Regions from separate parts of the Chryseobacterium culicis genome, predicted to be linked through region 2. Evidence: riboswitches for the same ligand, from Rfam matches in the RefSeq annotation. Region 2 holds a riboswitch; the other holds the start of a gene.
The links. Region 2 has a riboswitch for cobalamin ahead of CQ022_RS19515 (T9SS type A sorting domain-containing protein). Riboswitches for the same ligand answer to the same signal wherever they lie in the genome.
Positions count from the first base shown of each region.

Region 1: it holds a riboswitch for cobalamin, as region 2 does, so the genes downstream of both, CQ022_RS08640 (acyl-CoA thioesterase) here and CQ022_RS19515 (T9SS type A sorting domain-containing protein) in region 2, are expected to answer to the same signal.

Region 1 is NZ_PCPP01000001.1:1,895,658-1,902,336, reverse strand. It holds gene CQ022_RS08660 (PspC domain-containing protein) at 1-1,295, opposite strand, end outside; gene CQ022_RS08655 (PadR family transcriptional regulator) at 1,307-1,636, opposite strand; gene CQ022_RS08650 (XAC2610-related protein) at 2,143-2,844, shown strand; gene CQ022_RS08645 (HD domain-containing protein) at 2,846-3,436, shown strand; gene CQ022_RS08640 (acyl-CoA thioesterase) at 3,487-3,870, opposite strand; cobalamin riboswitch at 3,985-4,165, opposite strand; gene CQ022_RS08635 (hypothetical protein) at 4,200-5,000, opposite strand; gene CQ022_RS08630 (ATP-binding cassette domain-containing protein) at 5,031-5,693, opposite strand; gene CQ022_RS08620 (GEVED domain-containing protein) at 6,118-6,679, shown strand, end outside.
Region 2 is NZ_PCPP01000004.1:262,958-269,636, forward strand. It holds gene dnaG (DNA primase) at 1-1,888, shown strand, start outside; gene clpP (ATP-dependent Clp endopeptidase proteolytic subunit ClpP) at 1,999-2,685, shown strand; gene CQ022_RS19515 (T9SS type A sorting domain-containing protein) at 2,918-3,988, opposite strand; cobalamin riboswitch at 4,087-4,277, opposite strand; gene CQ022_RS19520 (esterase-like activity of phytase family protein) at 4,511-5,779, shown strand; gene CQ022_RS19530 (DUF6705 family protein) at 6,328-6,679, opposite strand, start outside.

The sequences.
Region 1 (6,679 bases), on a different contig from region 2:
ACAGGAACAGTCAGCTGGATTGGGAAATTATATCCTTTTCCTTCTTTTTTGATGATCAGATAAGGTGTTTTGATATCTGGTTTTCTGGTTACATCTACAGAAATATAATCTTCTTCATAAACTGTTCTTTTATCAGAATAAATATCATTGTTGTAACCTTTGAAATTCTGAGGAATGTTGATTTGTTTTATATCCACATATACTGTATCTGAAGTAGTGTTGATGGCTACGTTTTCTACATCTTCCTTGCTTCCTCTGTAAATCATGTCTTTTTTAGCCATGCTGATTCCGAAGTAAGTTCCAAGTCCGATCAAAAGAAGGAATAAACCACCTACAACCCATCCGATATTTCTCAGTTTTGTTTTCGGAGAGAAGATCTTGATGCTTAATAAGCTGAAAAGGATTGCCGGAATTAAGCTTCCGATCACCATCATCGCAGCCAGTACTTTATCAAGTCCCTGATCGTCCATGTAGAATCTGATTTCATTAGCTCCAGGGAAATCTGTATCCATTCCGAAAAGACCGAATAATACAAATACTCCAATAATGCTTCCTACAGCCATTAATACAAAGAATCCTCCTACGATATACTTGAATACATTCCAGATTCCGCTGCTTGCATTGTTGATATAAGGTTTGTTTTCTGTATAGATTTCTCCGACCCTCTGAGTAGATTCATTGGCAAATTGTACCAATTTATTAGACTCATTCTTAAGATTGTCGAAGTTCATAGGCTTTCCCTGCATTTTCAGGAAATCTGCTGCGGTTTCAGCTTTTGGAAGTACGATCCAAAGGATTACATATAAAAGACCTATTAATGAAGAGGAAATTGCTGCGGTGAAAATTCCTAATACGAAGATTCCCAGCCAGATGGCTCTCATGGTAGTAATATCCATTCCTACATATTGAGCTAAACCTGCACAAACCCCTGCTACTTTTTGTTTTTCCGGATCACGGAACAGTTGTTTTTTATCGGTATAACCGGTTCCTGAATTATTTTTTCTGGTAGATGTTTTTTCAGAAAAATAAGCCTCTTCCTGTTCTTCGATTTTTTCAGGGCTTCCGATCTGTGCGATTACCTTTTCTACATCGGTATCGTTGATCACTTCACGTTTTCCTAAAGAATCTTTGAAGATCTCCACCATTCTTATTTCTATGTCATGCATTACCTCATCTGCTTCTGAAGCTTCAAGTGAGCTTCTCAGTGCATTCAGGTAATCGCTGAGCTTTATATATGCGTGTTCTTCTATGGTAAAAGAAAAACCTGCGAGTCCTATTGAGAGTGTCTTGTTCATAGCTTTGTTTTTTAATTTTGTTGGGTGATTTGGTTTACTGAGGCTGTCAGCTCATTCCATGTATTTTGAAGTTCATCCAGGAAAAGTTTTCCTTTTTCTGTGATCTGATAATATTTTCTGGGTGGTCCTCCTGTAGATTCTTCCCATCTGTAAGAGAGAAACTCTCCGTTTTTAAGTCTTGTAAGAAGAGGGTAGAGGGTTCCTTCTACTACATCCAGTTTTCCTTTTTTCAGTTCGTCAATAAGATCGGAAACATACATTTCGCGGTTATTGATGAGACTTAGAATACAGAATTCCAGAATTCCTTTTCGCATTTGCGCTTTGGTATTTTCGGTATTCATCTTTGATAAGTTTTGTTAATTAGTTATATAATTTTCGAAGTTCGGAACCTAGCTAGTTGTACCTATTTCGATTTTACATTACAAAGATATGTAAATAAAATGGTATTATGCAATACAAAGTAGTGAAATTTTTAAAATAAATTATTTAAAATACTGTAAATCAATATAATAATTTTCATTGTCAATTTTTAGTAAAACGGATTTTAGAAGAAAATGTCTGAAAATTTTTAAATTTTTAAATAGAATTTTGAAAATTGGAGAGAAAAAATGATCTTTTATCGCTTATTACTTATCACCCATGCTCTAGCCCCGATAGTAGCGGTTACCCCGCAGCAGCAAGGGCATCGTAGAGAAGCGAGGAGTATGAGTGGATAGCGGGAAACAGCTTCTTATGAATAAATACTCTTTGAGTAGAGAAACAGATAAAGAGAATGAGATTTTGAGATGGGTATTAGGATTCGTATTTTTGTTAGCAATAAAAAACACCTAAATCATTTCTTATTACCATGAATATTTTGAATAAGTATAAGGATTTCTCTGTATTTCTTTTATTAGGACCTTTATGTTTCGGGCAATATCGGTTTGAAGTTAAAAATGTATCGAAGAGTTATGATGCCGTCATCCAAATAGAAAATTGCTATGATGACAGATGCGGAGGAAAGGGAACGGTAGAGTTATTTGATCATAAAAACAGCAAAGTACAGACTTTTGTTTCTGATGATCTGGTTTTATATGCAGGGCAAGGCCAAAAACTGCTTCAGGGAAAATTGATTCCGCTTTCTGGTGATCAACGTGCTGTGATTATCGATGACTTTAATTTTGACGGAACGGAAGATATAGCGATAAGGAATGGAAATATGGGAAATTATAGTGGAGCATCATATGACGTGTATGTATTCAACAAAACAAGAATGGGGTTTGTAAAAAGTGAGGAGCTTACGGAATTGGGCTCGAACGGCCTTGATATTTTTGATGTTGATGCCAAACGTAAACGTCTGATCTCCTATGGAAAGTCTGGCTGCTGCGATATTTTTACGATAGAATATGCTGTTATTCCGAATAAGGGACTGGAGAAAGTCTTTGAAAAGGAAGAGGATATGACCAATGAAGATCAGGTGAAAGTAATAACCAAAGAAAAGATCAATAATAAATGGATTACCAAAACAAAAGTATATCCGGCAGATCAATATAACAGAAATAAAAAGTAAGATGAAAATTCAGAAAGAGATAGATTTTATCCTGGCTGTAGATGCACTTAAAAATGTACAGCGAAGAAATTATAATGCTGATGATTCCCGAAGAGAGAATACCGCAGAACATTCCTGGCAGATTATTATTCTGGCTCAGATCCTTTATCCGTATGCTAAAAACCGTACAGATATTGATTTATTGAGAGTGATAAGGATGCTTTCTATTCATGATCTTGTGGAGATTGAAGCTGGAGATACTTTTATTTTTGATGAAAAAGCAATGGTTGGGAAATTTGAAAGAGAGAAAGCTTCTGCTCAGAAAATCTTTGGAATTCTGGATGAACCTCTGCGTTCAGAATTCTTTAACCTATGGCTGGAATTTGAAGATGAGAAAACACCGGATGCTATTTTTGCCTGTGGAATCGACAGAATCATGCCGTTTATTTTAAATTCCCATACCACAGGAAAAAGCTGGACGGAAGCCGGAGTTACCGAAAAACAAATCCGAAATATGCTTGAAAATGCCATCAGCAGAGCATCGGATGAAATGGGAGAGGCTTTTGAACTTTTACTGAACAGAAGTCTGGAAACAGAAAAAGTGCTGAAATAACTTTAATGAAAATAAAAATTCGGGCGGCCAGAGGCCGCCCGATTTTTTATTTATAGTATCTGGATTGGTTTCTTGAATTCGTCAATCGCTACAAAAGTAAAATCACCTACGATGGCTTTCTCTCTTTCATACGAATACATCTGCTCTGTGTAAATTTCAACGTTCACTTTCATACTGGTTTTTCCCACGTATGAAACTTTTCCGATCAGTTCAACAATAGTTCCGGCAGGAATAGGTTTTTTGAAATCTATTTTGTCGCTGCTTACCGTTACCACTCTTTTTCTGGCAAAACGGGTAGCGGTAATAAAAGCTACTTCGTCCATCAGCTGCATAGCCGTACCACCAAAAAGGGTATCATAATGATTGGTTGTGTTTGGGAAAACCGCTTTAAAGATTCTGGTTTCGGAGGCTTCAATTCTTTCTTCTGTAGTCATATTTCATTATTAATTAAAGCGAAATGAAATAATATCAAACAACAGAATAATAACAGGAAATTCGGAAATTCCTGAAACAATTCATCAGATCAATACAACTTCAAATCGCGAAAGTTACTTGTTTAAGAAAAAGGCAGGTCTCCTGACTTGTAACATCTTTTATCTCCTTCCCATGCCTCGCACAGTGGATCTTTGATAAAGATTTCAGTTACTTACAGTTGCGCGACAGTCCGTGATTTTCACACGGTTCCCTTTTAATCTGCAGTGATGCAGAACCAATTTCTATGATGAATAAGCGTAAAACTTTTTCGGGTGCAAAAATAATGAATTTATTCCGGATTATGATAAATAATCTGGCTGATTACTCTTCCCTTTTTGATTGTCCAAAGAGTTGTGTATCTGTTTTCTCCTGAACCATTGATCATATAAAGGAAAATATTATCGTTGTCAAGGGAAGTTACTCCAATATTCTCAAAATCCATGGTAGGCTGGAACATATTTTTGATGGCTTCTCTTACAAAAACAGAACCTCTTCCGGGCTGTTGTACTCTGATGGATTTGATTTCAGTCATTCCTTCAGGAAGATCATTTCCTATTCCCCATGGTTTTACTTTATCAATGGTAAGAATTTTTCCTTCAGCATCTTTTTCCTTTTTACGGTATCCTGCATTGGAAGGATAGACATCAATCACTACTTTGCTTCTTTGGGCGGTAGGGATTTTAGGATCGGAATTGTCTGTGAAAATAATTGATCTTCCGTTTTTAGATTTAGAAGGAGTATAAGCGGGAAGCTGATCTACATAGGCAATACGCCCTTTATTCACCATTCCTTCTTTATCAAGAGTTTCATAACGTACAAAAGGCTTGTCATCATCCTGTTTCTCCGGATATTTGATCCAGATCCACTCTGTTTCTCCCGGAGCCGGTTTTACATAAACAAAAACATCTCCTTTACGCATACGGATCTTGTCTACAATTTTTCGGTAGTCGTCTTTATGTACACGTACGTTGGCATATCCTTCTTCAGCTTTTACAACTCCAAAAGGAACTTTTGTCTGCCCTTTTACAAAAGCTATAGATAAAATACTGAATGCGGATAAATAGAATGCTTTATTTATAAAAGTCATCATGAAATTTTTTTTGATCCCCAAATATATAAATTAAATACTTTTCGGGAGATAATTATACCGCTGCAGTTCTTTAAAATCTTGTATTTGTTTCAGATGGCCGTCAGAAAGCAGATATAGGTAGTCTGAAATATCCAGAATATCCTGGTAATTGTGATCAGAAATAATAAAACCTTTGTACTGTGACTGCTGACGAATAATTTTCTTTAATTCTTCACAAACTTTTGGAGAAAGGTTATGGAATGGTTCGTCCAGTAAAACAAAATCTGTTTCAGAGTAAGTGATCATCAGGGTTTCAATAATTCTCTGTTCGCCTTTAGAAAGATTTTTAATTTTTTCATGAAGAAAGGGCTGTATGAATTCCAGGGCAGACAGCAAATTGGTGTTTTCTTTATTACAAAAGAAAGGAATCAGGTTTTTTACGGTTTCATATTTAGGTAAGAAAAGGTCTTGGGGTAAATATGAGATTCTGTTTTTTCTGTCTGAAATACTTTTCAAAACCTTGTTGCCACATTTTATAAACTGGGTATCACCGCCGATAATCCCGAAAATAATTTTTAATAAAGTTGATTTTCCACTTCCATTTCTGCCCAGCAGCCCTGTAATCTGTCCGGTTTCGCATTCTATATAAACATCCTGCAAAATTTTCCTTTCATTAAAAGATTTTGTTACACTATCAACATGCAGCTTGCTCATAAAAACAATGTTATAATTTTTACAATAATCCCTGATAATATCGTTCCTGCCCAAAGAAAAATCCTTGAAAACCCTACATTGGCATAAAAGTAATATTCGTTTTTAAACCTTAATTCATAAATGAAATAGTGAAGAACGGGAAGGATTAAAAGGAAATTCAGTCCAAAATTTTTAATACTGAATGATGATAAAAAAGAAATCAATAAAGAAAATCCCAAAGTTGGAAACATTATTTTTTTATAAAAAATCCAGAGAATAGAAAAACTTTTGATCATGGTAAAAATAAAAATGGAATATCTATGAAAGTGTATTTTTTACAAGATTAATTTCAAAAGTATTAAAAAAAGCACAATAATATAGGGTTGGTGTGAGAGATATTCCAAAAAATCTCTTATTTTTCAAGAGAATTTTAAAACTAATAAACATGACAAAAAAACTACTGTATGTATTCTCTTTTATTTTGGGAGTTTCCAGTTTTCAGGCAAACAACAAAGTGGAAGAAGAATCCCAACCTTTATTTTACTGTGATACCAATGCTCCCACTGGCGTGCAGGTGTCTACAACTCTTACCTCAGGAACGGTTACCTGGACTGCTGATCCCAATACTCCGAATAATTTTATCAGATATAGAATACCTGGATCCACTATCTGGATGGTGGCTACTCCTGTAGCTGGGCAAAATTCTTATACTATTACTAATCTGCAGCCTTGTACAACTTATGAAGTGCAGGTGGTAAAATTGTGTACTGTACAGGGAACATGGTCTAATCCTGTATTTTTTACAACAACACTTAATTATTGTGCAAGTGTATCTACAGATACCAGCCTGATGCATATTTCCAATGTGACCGTAAATTCTGCGGGAATTACCTCTCCAATGGTCAGCAATTCCGGGCCTTCCAATTATACAGATTACAGAAGTGATGTAAGCCGAAAGGTCAAGTTTTTTATAGGAAGTACAGGAAATACACTTTCAGTGACCAATA
Region 2 (6,679 bases):
AGGACTCAGTCCGTTTCATGAAGAAAAGTCTCCAAGTTTTGTTGTGTCACCAAGCAAGCAGATCTGGAAAGATTTCTCAACAGGAAAAGGAGGAACTGCCATCTCTTTCCTTATGGAAATTGAGAACTTTACCTATCCTGAAGCACTTCGCCACGCTGCCAAGAAATACGGAATTGAAATTGAGGAAGATCAGCGTGAAATTTCTGAAGAAGCAAAAAATGCACAGACCGAAAAAGATCTGTTGTATAAGATTCATGAAGTTGCCAATACCTATTTTCAGGAGATTCTTTGGGATGATCATGAAGGGAGAAGTATAGGTCTTTCTTATTTTAAAGAAAGAGAGCTTAAGGACGATATTATCAAAAAATTCCAGCTGGGATATTCTCCGGAGAAAAAGAATGCTTTCACAGCATATGCACTGGAAAAAGGATATACGAAAGAAATTCTTGAAAGGTCAGGACTTTCTATTTTTCCTGAAAATACCCCTGCAGGGGTAGACCGTTTCAGGGAAAGGGTTATTTTCCCGATACATAGTTTTTCAGGAAGGGTTTTAGGTTTTGGAGCAAGGATTCTTAAGAATAATGTTAAAACGGCAAAATACCTCAACTCGCCGGAAACGGAGATCTATCATAAATCTAATGTTCTTTACGGATTAAACCAGAGTAAACAGGCCATTTCAAGAAAGAATGGCTGTCTTTTGGTGGAAGGATATATGGATGTGATTTCACTTCACATGTCCGGAATTGAAAATGTGGTGGCAAGTTCAGGAACGTCTTTGACTACTGAGCAGATCAAACTGATTAAGAGGCTTACCGAAAACGTAACCATTCTTTTTGATGGTGATAATGCTGGTATCAAAGCCAGTTTCCGAAGTATTGATATGCTTTTGACTGAAGGAATGAATATCCGTGTTTTACTTTTCCCTGATGGAGATGACCCGGATTCTTTTGCCAGAAAACATCCGCAGGAATATGTTGAAAAATATATTGAAAATGAAGCGATGGATTTCATCGACTTTAAAGCGGAAATTCTTTTAAAGGATATCGGAAATGATCCTATAAAAAAGGCTGAAGCCATCAGAGATATTGTAAAATCTGTTTCTTTTGTACAGAATGCCCTGAAAAGAGAGGTTTACCTTAAAGAGGTTTCCAACAAATTCGGACTTTCGGAGCAGAGTCTTTTCAATGAACTGGATGTTCAGAAGCAGATTACGCAGAATCAGACGCATCATGTACAGCAACAGCAGAAGGAGAAAACAGCAGCTCCAAAGATGGAGGTTGTTCCTTTAGATCAGGAAAAAGAAGATCCTTTTCTGTATGATGTATTGTTCATGGAGAATAAACTTGTTGAACACATGCTGGCATTTGGAGATATTATTCTGAAACGTAGAAATGAACAAGGTGAAGAATATCAGGTTACAGTAATTGAGGAAATCCTTCATCATTTTGAAGAAGAGCAGTATGTATTTTTAGTCAAAGGCAATGAAATCATCATCACTCAGGTGAGAGAAGGAATTCAAAAAGATGAGCTGAGAAGTGGAAACTTTTTTGTATCTTTTATGGATGAAGAGATTACCACGAAGGTTGTAGATGCTTTAATTCCGTTGGATGAGCTCGAAAACTGGGCTTCCAGAAATATTTATCCTCCTAATTACGGGGATAAGGTGGCAGATCAGATCAAAGGAGATATTCTATTGCATAAATACAGATATATTGATTATTTAATCAAAGAAACTGCTAAGGAGCTTGATCAGTACAGCAGTACAAATGAAGTAAAGTATTATGAGCTGATTAAAAAAATTACATTACTGAAACAGGCTTCCATTCGGTTGAGTAATATCATTGAGTATTCCCCTATCAAAGGAATTTATGTAGATCGAAATAGATAACCTGAAGTCAGATTTTTTTGTATTCTGTGACAAAAAGTCCTATAAAATTTTAGGAATAAATATTGTAATTTAAACTTCGAGAATAGTTAAAAATAATACATAATAGAAATATGGACATTAAAAAAGAATTCAGAGATTTCTCTGTAAAACATTTAGGAAACAACGGTTTGGTTACCGATCAGTATATGGGAATGTATGGCCCAACGAATCTTACTCCGTACATCATGGAAGAAAGAAGATTAAATGTTGCTCAAATGGACGTTTTCTCCCGTTTGATGATGGACAGAATTATCTTCCTTGGAACAGGGATTGATGATCAGGTAGCAAACATCGTTACAGCACAGCTTTTATTCTTAGAAAGTGCAGATCCTTCAAAAGATATTCAAATCTACATCAACTCTCCTGGCGGTAGCGTATATGCAGGTTTAGGTATTTATGACACCATGCAGATCATTAAACCGGATGTAGCAACAATTTGTACAGGGATGGCCGCTTCAATGGGAGCTGTATTATTGGTTGCCGGAGAAAAAGGAAAACGTTCTGCGCTTAAGCACTCAAGAGTAATGATTCACCAGCCTTCAGGAGGTGCTCAGGGAGTTGCTTCTGATATGGAGATCAACTTAAGAGAGATGTTGAAATTGAAACAGGAACTTTATGAAATCATTGGCCATCACTCAGGACAAACGTATGAGTGGGTTGAAAAATCTTCTGACAGAGATTACTGGATGACTTCTGAAGAAGCTAAAGGCTACGGAATGGTAGATGAGGTTCTACAAAGAGCTGTAGAGAAAAAATAATTGATTTTAATATCATAAGAAACCGTACCAAATAGGTGCGGTTTTTTTGTTGAATCATGAATTTTAAACTGTATTATCAGATGCTTAGATTCCTAAGAAATAAAACCATTGAAATGATCGTTTTACGGTACAGTTTGTCATTCAGAGGAGTTCATTCACCCTCATTTAAGAAGAAAAATTCTCGGGGTGGTTTTATTATACCCAAACAAAAAAGCGCCTCATGGCGCTTTTTCTATTTCTTAATAATTTTATGGAGTGTAGAACTATCATTTGTTTTAATCTCAACAAAATAAACTCCTGTCTGCAAGGCTTGAATATTAATCTTTGCCACCTGGGAAGTCTTTACTTTCTGTCCTGTAGCAGAATAAATATTCACTTCTTGCAGTTTCTCATCAGTTTCAACCTGAATAAAATCACTTGCCGGATTGGGATAAATACCGAATTTTTTCTTTGTAACTGATGAAGTACCTAATGTCAGTTGTGCTTCAGTTGGAGTAAATGGTCTTCTTTGTCCGAAGCTTAATCCCAACCAATCGTTATTGTTCAGCTGAACCTGAGAAAGACTTGCTTTCATTTGCCAGCTTGATAAATCTTTTCCTTTATACAATTTCCAGCTGTCTGATCCGGAAGTATTCCCGGTAAATGAATTTAATGATAAGTTAGAAATCTGATTGTTCGCTGATGTAAAATTAAAATAGGAAATCTGAGTCTGAACCAGCTGTAGAGCCTGCTCTGCAGTTATACTTCCATTATATTTAATTCCAAAAACAAAAGAATTGGCATTTCCATTGGCATTGTCTGTCCCAAAATCAATGACTATGAGGCTTTTATTATTTCCGGTTCCCACCCAATGAGTAACCTGAGAGGGAGTAAACCATGACGAACTATAAGCCGGAACGGGGGGAGAAGGAGGGATGTCATAATGATCAAGACCATATGAAACTCCATACCATTTTCCGTCCACTAAAGGAGTATAGCCTACACCATTGTTCCATGTCATGCCGGATGCGCTGGATCCGGACCATGTTATCCAGCTGTCGTCAATGGTGGATGTATGATGGTTATAATTCAGAATAGAAAGATATCCTGTGGGAATATCAACGTTCATTTGGGGTTCTGCTGCCACAATTGCATTGATAAGATCTTCCATCAATAAATCATTGCCATCAAAACGGTATCCCCATGCATAAGAATTAGGAGTACTGCTGTCATTAAAATCTGCAATGAAATAGGCCTTTTTAGAACCGGTTCCTACCCAAAATTTAATGTCGTTTTCTGTAAATTGGGCCGACAAGAGCTGCATACAAAGCAGTAAGAAAAAAAGATAAATCTTCCTCATGATATCATTAATTTAAAGTTTTATTCCCGAAACTTATCTTCAGGGGAGAAGTAATTCTTTCTCTGAAGTCAGTATTCTAAGGCAGGTCTCCTGGCTCACATCTTACAGCTTCCTTCCCGGATTTCCCTCCAGTGGATTATTATGCTATAAGTTTAAACAGTTTACAGTTGCGGGTACAGCTCAAGATTTGAATATTTTTCTCACCTGATTCCCTATTAATGAACATTGTTCAGCCTTAAAACGCTGCAAATATATCATATAAATTGATGAGTCTGTTTTGTGAATTATTTTTTTTTAAATATTCTTAATAAGTTGATTTTTAAATTATTAATTATTTGATTGTATTGTTATTGTATTGTTTTTAAATCCTGAATTTTTCTGTTTATATTCAATTCATTTTGTAGATTCTAATGTTAAAATACAATTATCATTATATTCAAGATGAGTTTACAATCAGTTTATACATTCGCAGCCATAAAATAGCATATGAAAAAATTACTATGGTCTGTTGGAGTACTGGCAGTATTGGCCTCATGTAAAAGTGATGATGACACAACAATCATTAATCAGGATATTAATTATTCCAAACTCCCTCAGGAATTTCCATTTACAAAACTGGCTACGATTAACGGAGTGGATGTTATCAACGGCGGATTTGGTTCCGGAGCAGCAGCTCACCCTACAAGAAAAGGTGAATTTTATGTCATTACAGACAGAGGGCCAAATACCGACTTCCAGAATGGGAAAAAGTTCTTAGCTCCTAACTTTACGCCAACGATTATGCATTTTAAAATTAATGCTGACGGGAATGTAGAGGTTATCAAATATATTAAGCTTAAAAATCCCTCAGGACAGCCAATTACAGGTCTTCCAAATCCTGTAGGAATGGGAAGTACAGGAGAAATCGCTTACGATGCTTCCGGAAATGTCTTAGGTACTGATCAGTACGGCCTTGACAGCGAAAGTATTGTTGCAGCTTCTGACGGCACATTCTGGGTTTCTGACGAATATGGCCCACACATCGTACATTATAGTGCTGACGGGATGGAGATGGAAAGAATAAGCCCGATTGGTGTAAATACAGGACCCAGAAAACTGCCTGCCGTTTTAGCCAAAAGAAGAGCCAACAGAGGGATGGAAGGACTATGCATTACTCCGGACGGAAGAACGCTTGTAGGAACCATACAGTCGATGATGTTGGTACCAAGCAAGGCATTGGCAACCAATACTACTTTAACGAGAATTGTCACATTTGATATTATTACAGGGCAGACCAAACAGTTTTTATATAAACAGGATGGAGGTGCTTCGGATTCGGTTTGCGATATTACGGCGTTAAGTAACAACGAATTTTTAGTGATCGAAAGAGACGGAAATTTTGGATCCCAGGGAGGAATTAAAAAAGTATACAGAATCAATCTGAGCAATGCAACGGATGTAAACGGACCAGATATTACTGCTGTGGACGGTATGAAAGTGAATGGAAAAGCTTTGGAACAATGCTCATGGGATGAAATTACCAATGCCGGAATAAAAGCTGTGACCAAAACATTGGCTGTTGATCTTGTTGCAAAACTGGGGTATGAGCATGATAAGTTTGAGGGGATCGTTTATTTGGGAAATAATAAACTGGCTGTTTTCAATGATGATGATTTTGGAGTAGTGGATAATGGAAGCGGAAATCCGAAAGCGAAAATTTTACCCAAAACAGGTAAAGTAGATAAAGGAACGATGTATGTTGTCGATATTCAATAATTAGATTTTTTAAACAGAAAACGGCGGAATCGAAGATACTGGTGCGCCTGAAATCAAATGAAAACCCTTAAAATGAGTTTCGTGTAATGATGGCTCTTTTCAGGGGTTTTCTGTTTAGTTACATTTCGTATTTACGTATTAAAACTTACTTTTTCATTGTTGAATTATTTTTCATTGTTTTAATAATATGTTTCAGTCTTAGCATAATGTAATAAAAATAAGCGATATGCATTTAGAACCCTCATTTTGGCGTGATTTAAAGGGTAAACCTAATCTTAATAGGGTTAAGCAAAAGTTTCAAAAGTTACTTGTAGATAATGATATGTTGCAAACAAAAGAGTATTTTAAAGACCTTTTAGATAGAAAATATGAACAGCTATTTTATGTGTGGTTGATGATGATATTCAAGATATAGAACAATGTATATATTGAAAAACTAATTGTTTGGATCACTGTAAAATTAAAATGATTGGCTTTACCATTCTGATATTACGGTAGAGCCAATCATTTGATTTTTTATTAGGAGCTACTAATAATTTAATCTGAATTTATTGCTTTGTCAAATGTATTACTTGATTAGTAGGCATAGTAGTTTGAAAATTGCTACAGTCCTGTGTTACAATATCATAATCTGGGCGAAAATTAATTGTCATTTTATTGGGGGCTTCAGGCTTAATGCCTATATAAACAAATCCAATATCAATGCAGCCTAATTTTCCTCCAGAGAAAGTCATTAAGTACAATTTTAAATCTTTTTGAAAATTATAACCCAAACTTGCATCATTATCAGATTTATTAAAATTATTGAATAAAACAGTTCCGTTAGAATTAGTTATTTTAAATCTTCCTATTAACATATCCCATTTGGTGTTTGAAAATTCTGTTGGTACATTTTCTTTT